DNA from 3 places in the Hydrogenophaga sp. R2 genome. Region 1 is predicted to be linked to each of the others. Evidence: predicted binding sites of a transcription regulator. Region 1 holds the regulator's gene; each other region holds the start of a gene.

Region 1 (7,845 bases):
AACTCGATGCCCTGGCCGCCGTGGCCGACACCGGCAGCTTTGCCGCCGCCGCCCGCCAGCTCTCGCTCACGGTGGCGGCCATCTCGCTGCGCATCCGTTCGCTGGAAGACGCGCTGGGCCAGCGCCTGCTGGTGCGTGGCAGGAAGGTGCATGCCACGGCGGCCGGCCAGGCCTTGCTGGGCCATGTGCGGCAGGTGCGGCTGATGGAGGCCGACCTGCTGTCCGGCCTGCGGGGCGCGCCCGAGGCGGGGCGCGGTGCCTGGCAGAACCTGAGCGTGGCCATCAATGCCGACTCGGTGGCCAGCTGGTTCCTGCCGGGGGTGAACGCCCTGCTCATGCGCCACCGGCTCACGCTGGAGGTGCTGATCGACGACCAGGACCACACCCACGACGCGCTCAAGAGCGGCGACGTGATCGGCTGCGTCACCACCCTGGCCGAACCCATGCGGGGCTGCGTGGCCGAGCCGCTGGGGGTCATGCGTTACCGCTGCGTGGCCGCGCCGGCGGTGGTGCAGCGCTGCCGCACGCCGCGCGGCGCGGTGTCGGCGCACCGGCTGCTGGCCTGCCCGGCCGTCATCTTCAACCGCAAGGACGCGCTGCAGGACGCCTTTCTGGCCCAGCACTTCGGCCTGAAGGACGTGAACTACCCGCGCCACTTCGTGCCGGCGGTGGATGCCTTCGAGACCGCCATCGGCCTGGGCCTGGGCTGGGGCATGGTGCCCGAGCAGAACCTGCGGCACCGCCCCGAACTGCAGGAACTGCTGCCCGGCGCCACGGTGGACGTGGCCCTGTACTGGCAGCACTGGGCGCACGAGCCGCCGTCGGCCCAGCGCCTGACGGCGGCGGTGAAGGCCGCTGCCCGGGAGCACCTGGGGGCCGCCGCCTAAAATCCGACCCCTATGCTCACCATCAAGAACGACCTGCTGGCCGGCCTGTCGGCCGAACTGGAGCGGCTCTCGCCCGGTGCCGGCGCCCGCGCCGCCTTCGAATCGCCCAAGGTGGCGGCCCACGGCGACTTCGCCGTCACCGCCGCCATGCAGCTGGCCAAGCCGCTCAAGCTCAACCCGCGTGCGGTGGCCGAGTCGCTGCGCACGGCGCTGCTGGCGCAACCGGTCTACCAGCAATGGGTGGCCGACATCGAGATCGCCGGCCCCGGCTTCATCAACATCCGCCTCAAGCCCGAGGCCAAGCAGCAGATCGTGCGCGAGGTGCTGCAGGCCGGCACCACCTTCGGCAGCCAGCCCGCCAACGGGCAGCGCCTCATGGTGGAGTTCGTCTCGGCCAACCCCACCGGCCCGCTGCATGTGGGCCACGGCCGCCAGGCCGCCCTGGGCGATGCCATCTGCAACCTCTACAGCACCCAGGGCTGGGACGTGTGGCGGGAGTTCTATTACAACGACGCCGGCGTGCAGATCGGCACCCTGGCCACCAGCACCCAGCTGCGGGCGCAGGGCCTCAAGCCCGGCGATGCCGGCTGGCCCGAAGCTGCCTACAACGGCGACTACATCCAGGACATCGCCAACGACTTTCTGGCGAAGAAGACGGTCAAGGCCGACGACCGCGAGTTCACCGCCAGCGGCGACGTGAACGACCTCGACGGCATGCGCCAGTTCGCCGTGGCCTACCTGCGCCACGAGCAGGACCTGGACCTGCAGGCCTTCCAGGTCAAGTTCGACCACTACTACCTGGAGTCGAGCCTGTACACCAGCGGCCGGGTGGAAGCGGCGGTGAACAAGCTGGTGGCCGCCGGCAAGACCTACGAGCAGGACGGCGCGCTGTGGCTGAAGTCCACCGATTACGGCGACGACAAGGACCGCGTCATGCGCAAGTCCGACGGCTCGTTCACCTACTTCGTGCCGGATGTGGCCTACCACATCGCCAAGTGGGAGCGCGGCTTCACCAAGGTCATCAACATCCAGGGCACCGACCACCACGGCACCATTGCCCGCGTGCGTGCCGGGCTGCAGGCTGCTGGTGTCGGCATTCCCCAGGGCTACCCCGACTATGTGCTGCACACCATGGTGCGCGTGGTGCGGGGCGGTGAAGAGGTCAAGATCAGCAAGCGCGCCGGCAGCTACGTCACGCTGCGCGACCTGATCGAGTGGACCAGCAAGGACGCGGTGCGCTTCTTCCTGCTCAGCCGCAAGCCCGACACCGAATACACCTTCGATGTGGATCTGGCGGTCCAGAAGAACAACGACAACCCGGTGTACTACGTGCAGTACGCCCACGCCCGCATCTGCTCGGTGCTGGCCAGCTGGGGCGGCGACGTGGCCACCCTGCGCGACGCCGACCTCTCGGCCCTGGACACGCCGGCGGCGCAGGCCCTCATGCTGCTGCTGGCCCGCTACCCCGGCATGCTGAGCGACGCCGCGCGCGACTTTGCGCCGCACGACGTCACCTTCTACCTGCGCGAGCTGGCAGCGGCTTACCACAGCTACTACGACGCCGAGCGCATCCTGGTGGACGACGAAGGCGTCAAGCGGGCCCGCCTGGCCCTGGTCGCGGCCACCGCACAGGTATTGCACAATGGCCTGGCTGTGCTGGGCGTGAGTGCTCCGCAAAAGATGTAAGGGCCCACCCACCATGAAGAAGACTCCCGTTTCCCGTCCCCGCCATGCCCTGGGCGGCACCCTCATCGGCTTCGTGGCCGGTCTCCTGGTGGGCCTGGGCGCGGCGCTGGCCGTGGCCGTGTATGTGACCAAGGTGCCGGTGCCCTTCGTGGACCGGGGCCTGTCCCGCGATGCCGGCGCCGATGCCAAGGAAGCCGAGCGCAACAAGGGCTGGAACCCGAACGCCGCGGCCACCCGCACGCCGGGTGCAGCCCCTGCGCCGGCCGCACCGGCCACGGGCGACACGGCGGCCGGCACGGTGTCGGTCCCGCCCGCCGACGGCAAGCCCCTGCCGGCGCCCGCCACCGCCCCGGCCGCTGGCAAGACCCCGGCCGACCCGCTGGGCGACCTGATGCAGCAGCGCACCGGTCAGGCGCCCGCCGCCGGTGCCGCCACCCCGCCCACGGCGGCCGCCGCACCCGGTCTGGACCCGTTCAACTACTTCGTGCAGGCCGGGGCCTTCCGCACCCCCGAAGACGCCGAGACCCAGCGCGCCAAGCTGGCCATGATGGGCATCGACGCCCAGGTCAGCGAACGCGAGCAGAACGGCCGCACCGTGTACCGCGTGCGCGTCGGTCCGTTCACCCAGAAAGCCCTGGCCGAACTCACCCAGGAGCAGCTCAATGTGAACGGGGTGGAGTCGGCCCTGGTGCGCGTCCAGCGCTGACGAGCGGCCACCCGGGAACTTTTGTCCGGCCAACCCCGCCCAAACGCCATTCCCTTCAGGAGCCCCAACGCATGCAACGCCGTGATTTCTCCCGTTCCCTCCTGGCCGCCGGTGCCGTCACCCTGACCGGAACCGCCCTGCCGGCCTTCGCCCAGCGCGTCGCGCCCAAGGAAGGCACCGATTACCAGCGCCTGGCCAAGCCGGCCCCTGTGCAGGCGCCGCCCAGCCAGGTCGAGGTGGTGGAGTTCTTCGCCTACAGCTGCATCCACTGCGCCAACTTCGAGCCCGCCTTCGAGGAGTGGATCGCCCGCCAGCCCGCTTATGTGACGGTGCGCCGCGTCCCGGTGGCCTTCAGCCCGGCCTTCGTGCCCATGCAGCGCCTGTACTACACCCTGGAAGCCATGGACCAGGTCAAGGCCTTGCACGCCAAGGTGTTCGAGGCCATCCACGGCCAGCGCCTGCCGCTGACCACGGCCGGCCCCATCACCGACTGGGTGGTCAAGCAGGGTCTGGACCGCGCCCGGTTCACCGAGATCTTCAACTCGGCCGCCATCGGCACCAAGGCCCAGCAGGCCGCCTCGCTGCAGGAGGCCTATGCGGTGGAAGGCACGCCCGCCATGGGCGTGGCCGGCCGCTACTACATCAGCGGCCAGGGTCCCCGCACCCTGACGGTGGCCAGCGCACTGATCGCCGAGGTCCGCAAGGCCTGAAGCCCTGCCTTTTTTGCAAGGCCTGAAGCCCTGCCTTTTTCTCTCTCGCGGGGCCCCGTTTCGACGGGGCCTCGTCGTTACAATGCATGCAAGTTTCGTGCCCTGGACGACCATGCCTGCATTCCCCTTTTCGAGCTTGTCCCGCCTGCCGGCCTGGTGCCTGCTGGCGGCCCTGTGCAGCGCGCCGACGGCCCATGCCGAAAAAGCCGACCGCGACAAGCCCATGAATGCCGAGGCCGACGCCCTGCGCTACGACGACGCCCGCCAGACCAGCGTCTTCACCGGCAACGTGATCATCACCAAGGGCACCATCGTCATCCGCGGTGCCCGGGTGGAGGTGCGGCAGGACACCGCCGGCAACCAGTTCGGCGTGGCCACCGGTCAACGGGCGTTCTTCCGCCAGAAGCGCGAGGGCGTGGACGAATTCATCGAAGGCGAGGCCCAACGCATCGATTACGACAGCCGCGCCGACACCGTCAAGTTCACCGGTGACGCCGTCATGCGCCGCTACAAGGGCACCCAGCTCAACGACGAGACCCTGGGCAACGTCATCGTCTACAACAACACCACCGACGTGTTCACCGTGGACGGCGGCGAGGCGGCCCGCGGTCCGGGCAACCCGTCCGGCCGCGTGCGGGCCATGCTCACCCCGAACCCCAAACCCGCTCCGGCCGGTCAGGCGCCGGCTGCCCGTCCGCCGGCCGACGGCGCCACGCTGCAACCCAGCCGCCAGATCGAGGGAGGCCGTCCTTGACCGCCAATGCCCAGGTCAGCCGGCTCGAGGCCAAGGGCCTCAAGAAGTCCTACGGCAGCCGGCTGGTGGTGAAGGATGTGTCCCTGGCCGTGTTCAAGGGCGAAGTGGTGGGCCTGCTGGGGCCCAACGGCGCCGGCAAGACCACCTCGTTCTACATGCTGGTGGGGCTGCTGCGGTCCGATGGCGGGCAGATCCTGCTGGACGGCCAGTCCATCGAGCGCCAGCCCATCCACCGCCGCGCGCGGCTGGGCCTGGGCTACCTGCCGCAGGAAGCCTCCATCTTCCGCAAGCTGTCGGTGGCCGACAACGTGCGTGCCGTGCTGGAGCTGCAGGAGGACGACGATGGCCGGCCCCTGTCCAGGGCGGTGGTGGAGCAGCGGCTGGATGCCCTGCTGCAGGAGCTGCATGTGGACCACCTGCGCGATTCGCCCGCCCCGGCGCTGTCCGGCGGTGAACGCCGCCGGGTCGAGATCGCCCGCGCGCTGGCCACCAACCCGCGCTTCATCCTGCTCGACGAGCCCTTTGCCGGCATCGACCCGATCGCCGTCATCGAGATCCAGCGCATCATCGGTTTCCTGCGCTCGCGCGGCATCGGTGTGCTGATCACCGACCACAACGTGCGCGAGACGCTGGGCATCTGCGACCGGGCCTACATCATCAACGACGGGCATGTGCTGACCAGCGGCACGCCGGCCGAGATCGTGGAGAACGCGGACGTGCGCCGGGTCTACCTCGGCGAACACTTCCGGATGTAAAGATGGCCCCCACGCGATGAAGCAAGGACTGTCGCTCCGGGTCTCGCAGCATCTGGCGCTCACGCCCCAGCTGCAGCAGTCCATCCGCCTGCTGCAGCTCTCCACGCTGGAGATGGCGCAGGAGGTCGAGCAGATGCTCGACGAGAACCCGTTCCTGGAGCGTTCCGACGACACCGCAGAGCGCGAGGCCTTCGGCATCGAGCAGACCGACGCCCCGGTGAGCGCCGGTGAGCAGATCGCCGACACCTTGCTGGCGCCCGGCGCCGACCGCCTGCCTGACACCGCCGGCCCGGGCACCGACGCGGGCACCGAGAGCTCGGAGGTCGATCTCGAAGCCCGCCTGGACGGCGCCACCCCGGTGGAGGAAAGCTGGGAGGGCGACGGCACGGTGGACATCGTGGCCGACGACAGCGAGTGGGGCGGTGATGCCCCGGCCCGCCAGCGCAACGACGGCGACGACGACACCGCCAGCGCCGCCGACCTGGCCAGCATCCCGGTCACGCTGCAGGCGTTTCTGCACGACCAGGCCCGCTGCCTGCGCATCTCCGAAGAAGACCTGCGGGCGCTGGTGTACCTGATCGAGTCGCTCAACGACGACGGCTACCTGGACGAAGACCTGCCCTCGCTCGCTCTGGGCCTGATGCACCTGGAAGGCACCGACACGGCGGTCAATGCCGATGCGGCCCTGGCCCTGCAGGAAGCCACCACCCAGCGCCTGGCCATTGCCCTGCAGTGGCTGCAGCACATGGAGCCCACCGGCGTGGGGGCCCGCAACCTGGCCGAATGCCTGCGCCTGCAGATCCTGGAGCAGCGCAACACGCCGGTGGCCCGTGCCGCGCTGGCCATCGTCGGGCACCCGCTGGAGCTCATGGCCAAGCGCGACATCAAGCGCCTGTGCGCCCTCACCGGCGCCGATGACGACACCGTGCGCGGGGCACTCGCCCTCATCTCGCGCCTGGAACCCAAGCCGGGCCGCCGTTTTGTGGACGTGGAGCGCAACGTGGTGGTGCCCGACGTGATCGTCGAGCGCGCCGGGCGCGGCTTCAAGGTGTCGCTCAATCCGGAGGTCATGCCGCGCCTGCGGGTGCACGATGTGTACGCCGGAGCGCTGCGGCAGAACCGCGGCGGCGGTGACGCCGGCCATGCCGGCATGCAGCAGCGGCTGCAGGAAGCGCGCTGGTTCATCAAGAACATCCAGCAGCGCTTCGACACCATCCTGCGGGTCTCCAGCGCCATCGTGGAGCGGCAGCGCAACTTCTTCATGCACGGCGAACTCGCCATGCGCCCGCTGGTGCTGCGCGAGATCGCCGACGAACTGGGCCTGCACGAATCCACCATCAGCCGCGTGACCACCGCCAAGTACATGGCCACGCCGTTCGGCACCTACGAACTCAAGTACTTCTTCGGCTCCAGCCTGGGCACCGAGACCGGCGGCAATGCGTCCAGCACGGCGGTGCGGGCGCTGCTCAAGCAGTTCATCGCGTCCGAAGAGCCGGGCAAGCCGCTGTCGGACAACCAGCTCTCCGACCTGCTGCGCGAGCAGGGCATCGAATGTGCCCGCCGCACGGTGGCCAAGTACCGCGAGGCGCTGCGCATCGCCCCGGCGAACCTACGCAAATCCCTGTGAACCAACTGCATCTCTTTCTGCCCTGCGCCGCCGGCGTGGAGGACTTCCTGGCCGACGAGGTGCAGCGCATCACCGGCGCCGAGCGCGTCTACAAGGCGCGGGCCGGTGTGTCGCTGCAGGCCTCGTGGCGCGATGCGCTGCAGCTCAACCTGCACAGCCGGCTGGCCCAGCGGGTGCTGGTGCGGCTCTGGCATGGCGGCTACCGCAGCGAACAGGACCTGTACAACGCGGCGTCCGAGGTGGCCTGGGAGATCTGGTTCACGCCGAAGCAGACCATCAAGGTCGAAATCACGGCGCAGCACAGCCCGCTGACCAGCCTGAACTTCGCGGCGCTGAAGATCAAGGACGCGGTGTGCGACCGCTTTCGTGCCAAGCGGGGCGAACGCCCGAGCGTGGACACCACCTGGCCCGATGTGCGCCTGTATGCCCACCTCACCACCGACACCGTCACGCTCTACATCGACACCTCGGGCGAGCCGTTGTTCAAGCGCGGCTGGCGCGAGGACAAGGGCGATGCCCCGCTGAAGGAAACCCTGGCCGCCGCCATGATCGCGGCCACCGGCTGGAACGGCGCCACGGCCGCATCGCTGGACGACATCGATCCGCTGTACGACCCCTGCTGCGGCAGCGGCACCGTGGCCATCGAGGCGGCGCAGATGGCGCTGCGCATCGCGCCGGGCTTGAACCGTCGCTTTGCCTTCGAGAAGCTGCTGCCCTACC
Region 2 (7,845 bases), 320 kb from region 1:
AGTCCACGCCGCTGGGGCAGGTGGTCTCGCAGTTGCGGCAGGTCAGGCAGCGGTCCAGGTGCTGCTGGGTCTTGCGGGTGGGCTCGGCGCCTTCGAGCACCTGCTTGATCAGGTAGATGCGGCCGCGCGGGCCGTCCAGCTCGTCGCCCAGCAACTGGTAGGTGGGGCAGGTGGCGGTGCAGAAGCCGCAGTGCACGCACTTGCGCAGGATCGCTTCGGCGGCCTGGCCGTCGGCGCGCTGCGCGAATTCGGGAGAGAGGTGGGTTTGCATGGTGGGGCTCAGGCGGCGGCAAAGATGCCGGCGGGATCGAACTCGGCGCGCAGCCGGGCCTGGATGGCGGCAATGGCGGGTTCGGCCAGGTCCTCGCGAGCCACACCGGCCGCACCGCTGGCCGGTGCACGGAACAGGCTGGCATGGCCGCCAGCCGCGCGCGCTGCCGAGCGGATGGCGGCAGCCTGGTCCACCGGGGCCCAGCACCAGCGCTGGGCGCCCTGCCACTCCACCATCACCGGCGCGGGCAGGTCCAGCACCGGGGCGGTCTGCGGCACCGACACGCGCCACAGGCCGTGGGCCGGCGACGGGGCAGTGAAGAAGGGCAGCGTCTGTTCGCGGCAAGCGGTCCAGTCGGCGCGGGCCTGGGCATCGGCGATGCGCTGGCCGCTGACCTCGCGGGTCATGCGGGCGATGGCCGCGTCCACCGCTGCCACCGCACCGCGCAGGCGCACGAACAGCAGCTCGGGCGCGCCGGGTGCCGTGTCGTCACGCACCCAGCAGGACGCGTTCAGCGGCAGCGGCTGGCCGCCCCAGCGGTGCAGCTGTTCCAGCGCATCATGCTGGGCCAGCGGAAACACCAGGGTGGCCTCGGCCGGCGCCACCGGCAGCACCTTGAGGCTGACCTCGGCGATCACGCCGAGCTGACCCCGGCTGCCGGCCAGGGCGCGGCTCAGGTCGTAGCCGGCCACGTTCTTCATGACCTGTCCGCCGAAGGTGAGCAGCTCGCCCTTGCCGTTGATGAGGCGCACGCCCAGCACATAGTCGCGCGCGCCGCCCACCGTGGCCCGGGCCGGGCCGGCCAGACCGGCCGCCACCGCACCGCCCACCGTGGCACCGGGGCCGAAGTGCGGCGGCTCGAAGGCCAGCGACTGCCCGGCCGCTGCCAGCACCGATTCCAGCTCGGCCAGCGGCGTGCCCGCCTTGACCGTGACCACCAGCTCCGACGGCTCGTGGCTGATGATGCCGGCGTACCCGGTGGTGCTAAGCACCTCGCCAGGGACGGGCTCGGACAGAAAAGCCTTGGTGCCACCGCCCTGCAGGCGCAGCACGTTGCGGTCGGCGGCGGCGGCGCGGATGCGCTCGATCAGCTCGCCCGGATGGTCGGGGGGGGTGGACAACATGCCGGGCATGGTAGCGGGCACCACCCCGGCCGGCCTTGAATTTTTTGCACGCGGGGCTGCAAATCAGCGGGCATAGCCCAGGCAGGCCCCCGCGTCCGGCCGGCCCCGGCACCCGCGGATGAGGCGGCGTTCGCGCTCGCTGGCGGTCTCGCCGGACTCGGACTTCACAACGCTCACCCGGGCGGGCTTCTTCTTGTGGGCCGGCTTGTCGGTGTCGGCCGCAGCGGCAGCACACAGCGTGGCGGACACGGCCAGCGCGGTGGCCAGCAGACAGGTGATGGAACGGGAAGGCATGCAGCGTCTCCTGGGGCAGGCGGCCAAGCTGACCGCCGCCACATGCTAGGCAGCCCACAAAGACGAAACCCGCTGGCGGTATCGCCACGCGGGTTTCGGGAATCGCTGCCGGGTCGGGCCGGAACCCGACCGCAGGGGATCAGCGGTTGTAGGCGGTCTCGCCGTGCGAGGAGATGTCCAGGCCTTCGCGCTCGGCCTCTTCGGTTACGCGCAGACCCACCACCATGTCGACGATCTTGTAGCAGATGAAGGCCACCACCGACGACCACACCATGGTGATCACCACGCCTTCGGCCTGCACGATCAGCTGGCTGCCGATGCTGTAGCCGTCGGCCTTGACGCCACCCAGGGAAGCGGCCGAGAACACGCCGGTCAGCAGGGCGCCCACGATGCCACCCACGCCGTGCACGCCGAACACGTCCAGCGAGTCGTCGGCACCCAGCATCTTCTTCAGGCCGGTCACGCCCCACAGGCACAGGAAGCCGGAGATCAGGCCGATGATGATGGCTCCCATGGGGCCCACGGTGCCGCAGGCCGGGGTGATGGCCACCAGGCCGGCCACGGCGCCGGAGGCAGCGCCCAGCATGGAAGCCTTGCCTTTGCCCAGGGCTTCACCGATGCACCAGGCCAGCACGGCGGCGGCGGTGGCGACCAGGGTGTTGATGAAGGCGAGCGTGGTGCCTCCGTTGGCTTCCAGGTTGGAGCCGGCGTTGAAGCCGAACCAGCCCACCCACAGCAGCGAGGCGCCCACCATGGTCAGGGTCAGGCTGTGCGGGGCCATGGCTTCCTTGCCGTAGCCGATGCGCTTGCCGATCAGGTAGGCACCCACCAGGCCGGCCATGGCGGCGTTGATGTGCACCACGGTGCCGCCGGCGAAGTCCAGCGCGCCCTTGCCGAACAGGTAGCCACCGGCACCCCACACCATGTGGGCGATCGGCAGGTAGCTGAAGGTGAACCACAGGGCGGAGAACAGCAGCACGGCCGAGAACTTGATGCGCTCGGCGAACGAGCCCACGATCAGTGCGCAGGTGATGCCGGCGAAGGTGGCCTGGAAGGCGATGAAGATGTACTCGGGGATCATCACGCCGGGCGTGAAGGTCGCGGCCAGCGATTCCGGCGTCACGCCCAGCAGGAACACCTTGCTGAGGTTGCCGATGATCAGGCCCTCGCCGCCGAAGGCCAGGCTGTAGCCGTAGACGGCCCACAGCACCGAGATCAGCGAGAACACCACCATGACCTGCATCAGCACCGACAGCATGTTCTTGCTGCGGACCAGGCCGCCGTAGAACAGGGCCAGGCCGGGGATGACCATCATGATGACCAGCACGGTGGCGATCATCATCCAGGTCACGTCACCCTTGTCGACGGTCTCTTTGGGGGCTTCAGGAGCGGCCGGGGCAGCGGCTTCGGCAGCAGCCGGTGCGGCAGCGGCGGCGGGTGCCGGGGCTTCGGCCGCAGGGGCTGCGGCAGGTGCGGTGGCCGCCGGCGCATCGGCGGCCGGGGCGGCGGTCTGGGCAATGGCGCTCAGACCACCGAATGCCAGGCCCGCGCCCAGCAGGAGGGAAGCGATGAGTTTTTTCATGTCGGTCTTCTTTCGGGTTCGAGGGCGGGAATCAGAGCGCTTCCTTGCCGGTCTCGCCGGTGCGGATGCGGATCACCTGTTCGAGGTTGGTGACGAAGATCTTTCCGTCGCCAATCTTTCCGGTGCGGGCGGCACCTTCGATGGCTTCGATCACGCGGTCGACCAGTTCGTCGGCCACGGCTGCCTCGACCTTGACCTTGGGCAGGAAGTCCACCACGTACTCGGCACCGCGGTACAGCTCGGTGTGGCCCTTCTGGCGACCGAAGCCCTTGACCTCGGTCACGGTGATGCCCTGCACGCCCATGCCGGACAGTGCCTCGCGCACCTCGTCCAGCTTGAACGGTTTGATGATGGCTGAAACCATTTTCATGCTGTGTTTCCTCTTGGGTTCTGGAGGGTGCCGTCCCGGGGGTTGCGGCGCCGCATGTTGCTGAGTGCTCCGCGGGAACTCCACGGGCGCTGATCAATCGCCGGAGCACCTAAGCACGGACCGTGCCAGCCGCAGCCAACCGTAACGCCGCTTCCATACTCGTGTGGATGCACCGGCAGAACCGGCACCCACAAGTCCAGCATGCGCCATGCACCGGTGTTGCAGCGCATGTCTGCTCGAACGCACCACAATCGGGCACAACAAGCCACTAGGCACTCGAACTACGATGGATTGCCGCACCAAAAGCGGGAATAAGCGTGCTGTGCTTTTTGCTCTTGGTGCGCAGCCACGCGATCGTGAGGATGCGAACGCGGCATGAGAGCCAGCACAGTTTCAAGCCGCCTCCTATCACTGCGATGCGGCGCCTCCACACTCGTCGTTGCAAATGCGTTCGCCCCGAGAGTTCCGAAGGCCTCAGGCTGCCCAAGCACGCATAGGAGCGCTGCTGCGCTCGATCAGCATTACCCTAAACCCGGCATGCGCGTATTACGTGCCGTGGCCGACTTGCGCAGACAGCGAGAAGTCACGGCCGCCGAGGTGGCCGTGACGATGTACCGTGTGGGAGGGCTTACTTCAGAGGGACCAGTTGGCCCTGGTCATTGACCCGGACCACTTTGCCACTGGTCCAGGCCGGCTGGGCAGCGGTCTCGAACGGGCGGATGCTGCCGTCCTTCATCTTGACCTGGGTCACCCATACGGTCTTGCTGGTGAGCTTCTTCTGGGCCTCGTTGCCCAGGTAGCCGCCGCCCACGGCACCACCGACGGTGGCCAGCGTCTTGCCGGTGCCGCCGCCCACCTGGTTGCCCAGCAGGCCGCCGATGACCGCGCCGCCGACGATGCCCATGGCACCGCCTTCGCCTTCACGCTTCTCGGCCTGCACCGACTGCACGATGCCGCAGGTGGGGCACAGGGACGAGAGCTTGGGCTGCTGGGCCAGGGCCGGCAGGGCGAGCAGCCCCGCGAGGGCAATGGCGGCGAATCGGATGTGCTTCATGGTGGTCTCCTCCTGAAAAATCCGGGATCGCCAGCTTACAGGTTGGGCGCCAGCCAGCGCTGCAATTCGTCCTGCGCCACGGCGCTGCGCTGCGCCAGATCGGCCAGCTGGTCGGGGCCGATGCGGCCCACGTTGAAATAGGTGCTCTCCGGGTGGGCCAGGTAGAAGCCGCTCACGCTGGCAGCCGGCGTCATGGCCAGGCTGTCGGTCAGGCCCATGCCGATCTCTTCGGCCTGCAGCAGGTCGAACAGGCCGCGCTTGACGGTGTGGTCCGGGCAGGCCGGGTAGCCCGGTGCCGGGCGGATGCCCCGGTACTTCTCGGCAATCAGCTCTTCGGTGGACAGGGCTTCATCGGCCGCATAGCCCCAGAAGTCGGTGCGCACACGGTGGTGCAGGTACTCGGCCATGGCCTCGGCGAGCCGGTCGGCCAGGGCCTTGAACAGGATGGCGGAGTAGTCGTCGTGGTCGTCGAGGAACTGCTTTTCCTTCTTCTCCACGCCCAGGCCGGCGGTCACGGCGAACACGCCCACATAGTCCCTGGCCACGCCGTGCGGCGCCACGAAGTCGGCCAAGCAGCGGCTGGGGCGCATGAGGCCGTCGATCTCCTGCTTCTCGGTCTGCTGGCGCAGGCCGTGCCAGATGAGCACCGGCTGCTCGCGCGACTCGTCGGCGTAGAGCGCAATGTCGTCGTGGTTGATCTGGTTGGCCGGGTACAGGCCCACCACCGCACTGGCGCTGAGCCAACGGCCGTCGATCAGGCGCTGCAGCATGCGCTTGCCGTCGCTGAACACGCGGCGGGCTTCCTCTCCCACCACCTCGTCCTTGAGGATCTCGGGGAAGGGGCCGGCCAGGTCCCAGGTCTGGAAGAACGGGCCCCAGTCGATGAAGCGCGAGAGCTCGGCCAGGTCCACATTGCGAATGACCCGGCGGCCGATGAACTTGGGCACCGGTGGCTGGTAGGCGCTCCAGTCCACCGGCGTGGCGTTGGCGCGGGCCTGGGCCAGCGTCCACAGCGGCGTCTGCTTCTTGGAAGCGTGCTGCTGGCGCACCCGGTCGTAGTCGGCGCGGATCTCGGCGATGTAGGCCGCCGCCTGTTCCGACAGCAGCCCCTGCGCCACGCTCACGCTGCGCGAGGCGTCGGGCACATAGACCACCGGGCCTTCGTAGTGCGGAGCGATCTTCACCGCCGTGTGCACACGGCTGCAGGTGGCACCCCCGATCAGCAGCGGCACCTGGCGGCTGCGGAACCAGTCGTCCTTCTGCATCTGCGAGGCCACGAACTGCATCTCTTCAAGGCTGGGCGTGATCAGGCCGGACAGGCCCACGATGTCGGCACCCTCTTCACGCGCCTTGGCCAGTATCTCGTGGCAGGGGACCATGACCCCCATGTTCACCACCTCGAAGTTGTTGCACTGCAGGACCACGGTGACGATGTTCTTGCCGATGTCGTGCACGTCGCCCTTGACGGTGGCGATCACGATCTTGCCTTTGGGCTTCACGTCGCCGCCGGCGGCCAGCAGGGCCTGCTTCTCGGCCTCGATGTAGGGCAGCAGGTGGGCCACCGCCTGCTTCATCACGCGGGCGCTCTTGACCACCTGCGGCAGGAACATCTTTCCCTGGCCAAACAGGTCGCCCACCACGTTCATGCCGTCCATGAGCGGGCCTTCGATCACGTTGAGCGGCCGGCCGCCGGTGGCCTCGATCTCGCGCCACATGGCCTCGGTGTCTTCGGTGATGAAGTCGTTGATGCCGCGCACCAGCGCATGCGACAGGCGCTCGCGCACCGGCAGCTCGCGCCAGGCGTTCTTCTGCGACTCGTCCTTGGCGGCGCCCTTCGCGGTCTCGGCAATTTCCAGCAGGCGTTCGGCGGCATCGGGGCGGCGGTTCAGCACCACGTCTTCCACCCGCTCACGCAGCACCGGTTCGAGCTCGTCGTACACACCGATCATGCCGGCGTTGACGATGCCCATGTCCATGCCGGCCTGGATGGCGTGATACAGGAAGACGGTGTGGATGGCCTCGCGCACCGGGTCGTTGCCACGAAAGCTGAAGCTCACGTTAGACACGCCGCCGCTGACCTTGGCGCCGGGCAGGTGCTGCTTGATCCAGCGCGTGGCCTCGATGAAGTCGACCGCGTAGTTGTCGTGCTCCTCGATGCCGGTGGCGATGGCGAAGATGTTGGGGTCGAAGATGATGTCTTCCGGCGGGAAGCCGACCTCGTCCACCAGGATGCGGTAGGCCCGCTCGCAGATCTCGATCTTGCGCTGGTAGGTGTCGGCCTGGCCCTGCTCGTCGAAGGCCATGACCACGGTGGCCGCGCCGTAGCGCTTGATCAGTCGGGCCTGGCGCTTGAATTCGTCCACGCCCTCCTTCATGCTGATCGAGTTCACCACGCCCTTGCCCTGGATGCACTGCAGGCCGGCCTCGATCACGCTCCACTTGGACGAATCGATCATCACCGGCACGCGGGAGATGTCGGGCTCGCCGGCCATGAGGTTGAGGAAACGCACCATGGCGGCCTGGCTGTCGAGCATGGCCTCGTCCATGTTGACGTCGATGATCTGTGCGCCGTTCTCCACCTGCTGGCGGGCCACGGCCAGGGCGTCCTCGAACCGCCCTTCCAGGATCATGCGGGCGAAGGCCTTGGAGCCAGTGACGTTTGTGCGCTCGCCGATGTTGACGAACAGGTGGTCGCGGCCAATGAGCAGCGGCTCCAGGCCGGACAGCATCATGGGCTGTACGGTGGCCGAGGGGGTGAGGGCGTCGGGAGCGGAAGAAGACATCGGGGTGCTCATCAGGTGTGTTCGGAAAACAGTCCTGCGAGCGTCGTTCGGGCCTGTTCGCGCCCACCCAAGCCTGACGCCACATCGCCCCGGCGGTGGGGGCGGCAGCGCTGCAACGCTCCTTGAGAAGCGGCGATTTTACCCGGCGGTACCGCTGTATCGGTGCCGATCAGCCCGGCAGGCGGTCGTCTTCGGCCGGCGGCTGCCCGCCCGGTCGGCCCAGCAAGGCCAGGGCAGCCTGCAGATCGCCCCGGCCGGAACGTTCCACGAAGTACTGGGCGGTCTTCATGGCCGAGACCTTTTCGGCCACCGCACTGACGATGAACTGGTTGAGGGTGGTGCCATCTTCGCGGGCCAGCTGTTCGGC
Region 3 (7,845 bases), on a different contig from region 1:
GGTGATGCGTGCATCACCGGCCGCAATGCGTTCGGACAGGGCCTGCGCCGCGTTGTGGGCGATGTTGAGCACCGCCTGGATGAGCTGCTCTCGGTCGCCGCGGAACTCGGGGATGGAGATGTCGTAGTCGCGCACCACCTTGAGGCCGCGCGGGAACTCGGCCAGGATCAGCGAGCGCACCCGTTCGCACACCTCGTGGATGTTCACGTCGCCCACCACATGCGGGCGGCGGTGCGGCGCCAGCAGCCGGTCCACCAGCGACTGCAGGCGGTCGGCCTCGTGGATGATGACCTGGGTGTATTCGATCAGCTCCTTGGAATCCAGCTCCATCTGCAGCAGCTGGGCTGCGCCGCGGATGCCCCCCAGCGGGTTCTTGATCTCGTGGGCCAGGTTGCGGATGAGCTCCTTGTTGGCCTGGGCCTGGTCGATCAGCCGCTCCTCCCGCTCCTGGCGGGTCTGCTGCTCCAGCGGCAGCAGCTCCACCACCACCTCGGTCGAGTTCTCGGTCTGGGCCACCACCACGTGCACCGGCAAGGGGTCGTGGGCGGCGCGGCGCAGGAAGGCGTCGTAACGCAGGGCCGCGAATTCGTTGCCCCGGGCGCCTGAGAGCGCGTTGTCCAGCAGCAGGGGGTCGGTGAAGCAGTCCTGCATGCGCGCGCCGGTGATGCTGCGGCGCGACATGCCCAGCGCGTCCTCCAGCGCTGCATTGGCGTACAGCACATGGCCCTGCAGGTCGACCACCGCCACCAGGGTGGCCAGCAGGTCCAGCGACTGGAATCGGCCGGCGACGCCCGAGGCGCCGGGAGCGGCAGCGGCGCTCACCGTCCGCCCGGCTGGCCGCCCAGGCGACCCAGCTCACGCTGCAGGCCGGCCACATCGGCCTCGGCCCGGGTCACGGCGGCCTTGAGCTCGGCCACGCGGTCCAGGTAGCGCTGGTGGTTGCGGCCTTCGATGCCCTGCTTCTCGGGCTCGCCGTTGGCATAGGCCGCGCGGGCTTCGGCCAGACGTGCCTCGGCACGGCGCAGCTCCCCTTCGAGGATGGCACGGGCATCGCTGTCGCGGGCGCGCTGCGAGGCGCTGTCGATGCGTTCGCCGCCGCTGCGCTCGGACGCGCCGCTGCCGCTGCTGCCGGCGGGGCGGTTGGGGGTGGCGGCCGGGCGGGGGCCTTCGATCACGGTGATGTTGCCGCCATCGATCACGGTGCAGTTGCGGGACTTGGCCACCGCCGCGTTGTTGGTGTATTCGTTGCCGCAGCGGTAGATGCGGTCCTGGGCCATGGCGGGCAGCAGGCCGAAGGTGCCCAGCAGGGTCAGGCTGGCCAGGCGGCCGGGGGAGAGGAACAGGTTCTGGGCAGGCACGGTGGCGGCTCCATGGGGTCTGACGTCAGGTCGGGCAGTATGACCGAATCGATCGGGCAAAGTGCCCTGTGCACCAGCGAAGCGGAAGGTCTGGCCGGACGTCAGGCAAAAAAAAGGACGGCCGAAGCCGTCCTTTCTGTCCGACCCGAGGATCAGAGCGAGTAGTACATGTCGTACTCGACCGGGTGCGGAGCCATGCGGAAGCGGGTGACTTCCTGCATCTTCAGTTCGATGTAGGCGTCCAGCATGGAGTCGGTGAACACGCCGCCCTTGGTCAGGAAGGCACGGTCCTTGTCCAGGTACTCCAGGGCCTGGTCCAGGCTGTGGCAGACGGTGGGGACCAGCTTGTCCTCTTCCGGGGGCAGGTGGTAGAGGTCCTTGGTGGCGGCCTCGCCCGGGTGGATCTTGTTCTCCACGCCGTCCAGACCGGCCATCATCAGGGCCGAGAAGCACAGGTACGGGTTGGCCGAGGGATCCGGGAAACGGGCCTCGATGCGGCGACCCTTGGGGTTGGCCACGTACGGGATGCGGATGGAAGCCGAGCGGTTGCGGGCCGAGTAGGCCAGCTTCACCGGGGCTTCGAAGCCGGGCACCAGGCGCTTGTAGCTGTTGGTGCCGGGGTTGGTGATGGCGTTCAGGGCACGGGCGTGCTTGATGATGCCGCCGATGTAGTACAGGGCGAACTCGCTCAGGCCGGCATAGCCGTCGCCAGCGAACAGGTTCTTGCCATCTTTCCAGATCGACTGGTGCACGTGCATGCCGGAGCCGTTGTCGCCGGCGTAGGGCTTGGGCATGAAGGTGGCGGTCTTGCCGTAGGCATTGGCCACGTTCCAGACCACATACTTCAGGACCTGGGTCCAGTCGGCGCGCTCCACCAGGGTGGAGAACTTGGTGCCGATCTCGTTCTGGCCGGCGCCGGCCACTTCGTGGTGGAACACCTCGACCGGGATGCCCAGCGATTCGAGGATCAGCACCATCTCGGCGCGCATGTCCTGGGTGCTGTCGACCGGGGGCACCGGGAAGTAGCCGCCCTTGGTGGTGGGACGGTGGCCGCGGTTGCCGCCTTCGAGCTGCTTGCCGCTGTTCCAGGGGGCTTCGTATTCGTCGATGGCGAACATCACGTTGCCGGGCTCGTTGCTCCAGCGCACGCCGTCGAAGATGAAGAATTCGGGCTCCGGTCCGAAGTAGGCGGTGTCACCCAGGCCGGAGGCCTTCAGGTAGGCCTCGGCGCGCTTGGCGATCGAGCGCGGGTCGCGGTCGTAGGCCTTGCCGTCGCTGGGCTCGACCACGTCGCACTGCAGGAACAGGGTGGTCTCTTCGAAGAAGGGGTCGATGTTGGCGGTGCTCGGGTCGGGCATGAGCTGCATGTCCGAGGCTTCGATGCCTTTCCAGCCGGCGATGGACGAACCGTCGAAGGCATGGCCCGAGGTGAACTTGTCTTCGCCGAAGGCGGAGATCGGCACGGTCACGTGCTGTTCCTTGCCACGGGTGTCGGTGAAGCGGAAGTCAACGAACTTGACTTCGTTGTCTTTCACCATCTGCATCACGTCTGCGACGGTCTTGGCCATCAAATGCTCCTGTACGGGTTGGAAGGGAAAAATCGGTACGGCCTTGGGATAGCAGCTTTCATGCCACCGCAACCGTCAATCAGGCGGCGTGCACCGTTCGGGCAACACAGGCACCAGCACGGGATTATCCCCCAGGGCCGCAGCCCCAGGGCGCTGCGAACGGGGCATCAAGGCCCGGTGAATGCACCTTGTTGGTGCAAAATGGATGCCTTAATTTGGTGCAACCGCTTTTCGCACCATTTCGGGGCCCAGATGGGCACCCGCTTCGCGCAGACCGGCCTGCAGCGCCAGGTAGGCCGCCTCCACCGCCGCCGCCGCGCCCTTGACGCCCAGCTCGATGTGCCGCCCCCACTGCGGGTGGTCCACGCTGGGCAGGCTGAACACCTTGACCGCATGGTCGGCCTCGATGCGCTCCATCAGCGGCGTGAGTGCGGCCTCCATGGCGCCCATGACGATCACCGACTTCTCCAGCCCGGCATCGGTGGTGTGCAGATGGGGGTACAGCTCGTCCAGCACCCACTCGATCATGGGCCAGGCCATGACCGGGAAACCCGGCACGAAGTGCACCGTGCCGCCGCCGGGGCCGTCCAGGCTGAAGCCGGGGATCTTGTTGTAGGGGTTGGGAATGATGCGTGCGCCGGTGGGGAACACGCCCATGTTGTAGCGGTGCACGTTGTCGGGCCGGGCGGGATCGAAGGGCACGCCCTGCTCGGCCGCGATGTCGCGCATGCGGGACTCGATCAGGTCGCGCGCCTGCGGGTGCAACTCCAGTTCGCGGCCGAGTGCAGCGCCGGCGCACTGGCGGGTGTGGTCGTCGGGCGTGGCCCCGATGCCGCCGCACGAGAACACGGTGTCGCCGCTCTGGAACGCCTGGGCCAGCGCCGCCGTGATGCGCTGGCGGTCGTCGCCCACCAGCTGGCACCAGGCCAGCGACAGGCCACGCGCCTGCAGCAGCTGGATGACCTGGGTCATGTGTTTGTCCTGGCGTTTGCCGGACAGGATTTCGTCGCCAATGATGATCAGGCCGAAAGAAGACATGGGTTGAAAGGGGAAACGGTCAGAGCGGGGGCGGCAGGGGGGGCGGTTCGGACGCGGACGCGGGGGCGGCAGCGGGGGCATCGACCACCTCCACCGGCGCCACGATGGGCTCCTGGCGCAGCCGCTCCAGCGCCGCCAGGCAATAGTGGGCAAACCACAGCGACGCAAACGCGAACACCAGCGTGTAGACCCAGATGGCAATGGGCACCAGCAGCGGGGCCAGCGCGATGAACATGGCACCCGACGCCCACAGCAGGCTGGGCGCGGCGCCCACGTAGCCGCTGAGCACGCCCATGACCAGCAGCGAACTGCGGTGGCGGCGCATGAGGGTGCGGCGCTCTTCGGCGGTGGCGTGCTCGGACAGCGCGTCGTAGGTGAACACGCGGTAGGTGAGCCAGCCCCAGATCAGGGGCGGCAGGATCAGCACCAGCGGCGGAATGAACCAGGCCGGCACCGACAGCACCAGCGCCACCAGGGCCAGGGCGGTGGAGCCGGTGGACCACAGCACGCTGGCCAGCAGCGAGCCCCCCTGGCGGCGCTCCAGGGCACCGAAGCGGCGGCGGGCCACCAGGTCGACCATGGCCGGCGTCATGAACAGCGACACCAGCAGCAGGCACAGCACCACGATGGCCGGGGTGGCCAGCACCAGCACCACCAGCGGGGCAAACACGGTGCGCAGCGTGCCCAGGCCCACCCGGTCCAGCCACGACAGGAAGGCCTGCACCAGCTCGAAGGCCTCGAACCAGGCGGTGACGCCGGCCACCGCCGGCTCCCAGAAGAAATAACCCAGGCCGAAGGACAGCACCACCATCATCACCAGCGGGAGGATGGACAGGCCGATCACACGGGGGTGCACGCAGTAAGCCACTGCGCGCCAGAAGGCATCGAACATCAACGACATGGCGCCAAGAATACAACGCGCCCCTTCAACGCAGGCGACAGCGCGGCGGGCACCCCGGCGCCTAGCATGGGCGGCATGCAACGCATCGACATTCATGGGGTGGGCCTGGAGGTGGAGCACATTCCCGGACCGCCCGACCGTGCCCCGCTGGTGTTCCTGCACGAAGGCCTGGGCAGCGTGTCGCTCTGGCGCCAGCGCGGGCGCTCCTGGCCGGCCGAGCTGTGCGCGGCCACCGGCCGCAGCGGCTGGGTGTATTCGCGCCGGGGCTACGGCCAGTCGGACCCGGTGGCCGACGTGCGTGGACCGGGCCGGATGGCCGGCTTCTGGCATGTGGGCCGGCACGACCCCGACTACATGCACCGCGAGGCGCTCGATGTGCTGCCGGCCCTGCTGCAGGCGCTGGGGGTGCAGCGGCCGGTGCTGATCGGCCATTCCGACGGCGCCACCATCGCCCTGCTGCATGCGGCGCACCACGCGGTGACCGCCACCGTGGTGATGGCGCCCCATGTGTTCGTGGAAGACGTGGCGATCCAGGCCATCGCCGCGGCCCGCGACGCCTACGACCAGGGCCTGCGTGAACGCCTGGCCCGCCACCATGCCGATGTGGACAACGCCTTCCGGCAATGGAACGACGTGTGGCTGAGCGAGGCCTTCCGCCGTTTCGACATCCGCACCGAATGCAGCCGCATCACCACCCCGCTGATGCTGGTGCAGGGACGCCAGGACGAATACGGCACGCTGGAGCAGCTGCGGGCCATCGAGCGGGCCGTGCCGCAGGCCGCGACGCTGGAGCTGGACGACTGTGGCCACAGCCCCCACAAGGACCAACCCGAATCGCTCACGGCGGCGGTGACCGGATTCCTGGCGGCGTTCCCGTAAAGCGTCACCCGGGTCCGGTTTTTCAACAAAATTCACACATTTGCATGCTTTTTGGCTCAAGTCGGGCCAGGCTTGCGGTGGCGACGGGCGGTTCTCAATACACTTTGATACAGATAGACCGCCCACCACCCCATGAACACCCTTTCCTGGACCTCGCCATGGCTGCTCGCCGTGCTGCTGCCCGTCGTGGCGGTGGTCGGCGCGTGGCTGCAGCGGGTCTGGACGGCCCGCAGCGCCCGGGCCAAGCGCAAGCTGCCGGATCACTGGCCGCTGGCCATGCGCTCCATCGTCAACAGCGAGGAGGCCCGGGTGTGGCACTGGCTGGCCCGCGCCTTCTATGACCACCACGTCATGATCAAGATGCCGGTCACCCGCTTCACCCTGCCCCGGGAGAAGCAGGAAGGCATGGACTGGTACCGGCTGCTGGGCGGCGTGTACTGCACCTTCACCATCTGCCGGGCCGATGGTCGCGTGGTGGGGTGTGTGGACGTGCCCGGCTCGGCCGGCATCCCGCGCAGCACGCGGGCGGTCAAGCACTCGCTGCTGAGCCAGTGCCATGTGCCTTACTGGGTGGTGCGCTCCAACAGCCTGCCCACGGTGGCCGAGATCCGGGGCGAGTTCCTGGGCGAGACGCCCATGAGCCAGGCCATGCGGGAACGCGAGATGGAAGAGCGCGCCATCATTGCGGCCCAGAACAACCTGCGCACCGCCATCCACCGCCAGCGCAGCACCCGCCACAGCGACTTCGGACCGCTGAGCAACTGGCCCAGCAGCCAGACCGGCGAGCCCCGCAGCGACCTGCCCTCGCAGTGGCAGGACAACTCCTTCCTGGCCCCGCTGGACAGCCGTCGCGGCGACCTGCTCTGAGGGGGCCGCCGGGCCGGCTCAGGCCTTGGCGATGAGCGAAGCCACTTCGTCGGCCGTGAGCCAGCGCCACTGACCAGGCTGCAGGTCCGCCGGCAGATCGATGCGGCCGATGCGCGAGCGGTGCAGCCCCTCCACCCGGTTGCCGGCGGCCGCCACCATGCGCTTGACCTGGTGGTACTTGCCCTCGGTGAGCGTGAGCTGCAGATGGGTCGGTGCCAGCAGCGTGCAGGCCGCCGCCTTCACCGGCTTCGAGTCGTCGTCCAGCACCACGCCGGCGAGCAGGCGGTCCACCAGGGCCGTGTCACCGTCGTGCTTGAGGGTCACTTCGTACACCTTGGGCACATGGTGGCGGGGCGAGGTCATGCGGTGGATGAACTTGCCGTCGTCCGACAGCAGCAGCAGGCCGGTGGTGTCATGGTCGAGCCGGCCCACGGCCTGCACCCCTGCCGACGCACCGCCCCCCCGCTCGCGCAGCGGGCCGGGCAGCAGGGTGTAGACGCCGGGATGGGCACCCGGCTTGTGCGAACACTCGTAGCCGGCCGGCTTGTGCAGCATCAGGTAGGCCCGCTCGTGAAACGCCCAGGCCTGCCCCTGCACCCAGAACCGAAGGCCCTCGGTGTCGAAACGCTGCAGCGGATCGGTGCACACCGCCCCCGGCTCGCCCACCGCCACATGGCCCATCTGCACCAGCCCGAAACAGACCCGGCGGGTGCCGAATCCCTGCGAAAAAAGAATGTCCTGCAACGCCATCATGGTGGGCGGCATTGTGCCTGCGCGCCGGCAACGGCTGCGTCTGGCGACGGCCCGTGTCGTTTCGCTCCCGGCCCCGGTCGTCCCGTCGCATCCCGCTGGGCAGGCGCCGGCCCGGTCGCGACAGTACCCCCATTTCCAGGAGGTCCTGCCATGTCGTTCACACCCTTCGTTGCCATCCACACCGCCGCCGCGCTGGCGGCGGTGGTCATCGGCCCGCTGGCCCTGTGGTCCCGCCGCAGCGGCCATGTGCGCACCCGCCTGCACCGGGGCGCCGGGTATGCCTGGGTCACGGTGATGGTGGTCACCGCTCTGTCGGCCCTGTTCATCCCGGCGGCGCGGCTGCCCCACATCGCCGGCTTCGGGCCGATCCACCTGCTGGTGCCCTTCGTGCTGGTGATGCTGGTGGTGGCCATGCGCCACATGCTGCAGGGCCGGCTGCAGGCCCACCGCCAGACCATGCTGCAGCTCTACATCGGGGCCT

Evidence for each region. The regulator sigma-54, encoded in region 1, starts transcription at its own class of promoters, with help from an activator protein. The targets are predictions, from matches to a motif close to TGGCANGNAANCTGCTTT.
Region 2: the regulator sigma-54 is predicted to act here: its motif matches at 3,752-3,769, upstream of glnK (P-II family nitrogen regulator).
Region 3: the regulator sigma-54 is predicted to act here: its motif matches at 2,975-2,992, upstream of glnA (type I glutamate--ammonia ligase).

Annotation. Positions count from the first base shown of each region.
Region 1 is NZ_JBBHZN010000003.1:410,019-417,863, forward strand. It holds gene WD026_RS13265 (HTH-type transcriptional regulator ArgP) at 1-887, shown strand, start outside; gene argS (arginine--tRNA ligase) at 900-2,573, shown strand; gene WD026_RS13275 (SPOR domain-containing protein) at 2,587-3,279, shown strand; gene WD026_RS13280 (thiol:disulfide interchange protein DsbA/DsbL) at 3,351-3,989, shown strand; gene lptA (lipopolysaccharide transport periplasmic protein LptA) at 4,102-4,743, shown strand; gene lptB (LPS export ABC transporter ATP-binding protein) at 4,740-5,498, shown strand; gene rpoN (RNA polymerase factor sigma-54) at 5,515-7,125, shown strand; gene WD026_RS13300 (THUMP domain-containing class I SAM-dependent RNA methyltransferase) at 7,122-7,845, shown strand, end outside.
Region 2 is NZ_JBBHZN010000003.1:87,983-95,827, forward strand. It holds gene glcF (glycolate oxidase subunit GlcF) at 1-271, opposite strand, end outside; gene glcE (glycolate oxidase subunit GlcE) at 280-1,404, opposite strand; gene WD026_RS11745 (hypothetical protein) at 1,459-1,689, opposite strand; gene WD026_RS11750 (ammonium transporter) at 1,829-3,271, opposite strand; gene glnK (P-II family nitrogen regulator) at 3,303-3,641, opposite strand; gene WD026_RS11760 (glycine zipper 2TM domain-containing protein) at 4,270-4,695, opposite strand; gene metH (methionine synthase) at 4,731-7,427, opposite strand; S-adenosyl-L-homocysteine riboswitch at 7,510-7,608, opposite strand; gene WD026_RS11770 (YlcI/YnfO family protein) at 7,648-7,845, opposite strand, start outside.
Region 3 is NZ_JBBHZN010000001.1:293,597-301,441, reverse strand. It holds gene glnL (nitrogen regulation protein NR(II)) at 1-822, opposite strand, end outside; gene WD026_RS01480 (hypothetical protein) at 819-1,277, opposite strand; gene glnA (type I glutamate--ammonia ligase) at 1,511-2,926, opposite strand; gene WD026_RS01470 (competence/damage-inducible protein A) at 3,137-3,964, opposite strand; gene WD026_RS01465 (EI24 domain-containing protein) at 3,984-4,865, opposite strand; gene WD026_RS01460 (alpha/beta fold hydrolase) at 4,941-5,744, shown strand; gene WD026_RS01455 (hypothetical protein) at 5,877-6,611, shown strand; gene WD026_RS01450 (16S rRNA pseudouridine(516) synthase) at 6,630-7,361, opposite strand; gene WD026_RS01445 (DUF2306 domain-containing protein) at 7,515-7,845, shown strand, end outside.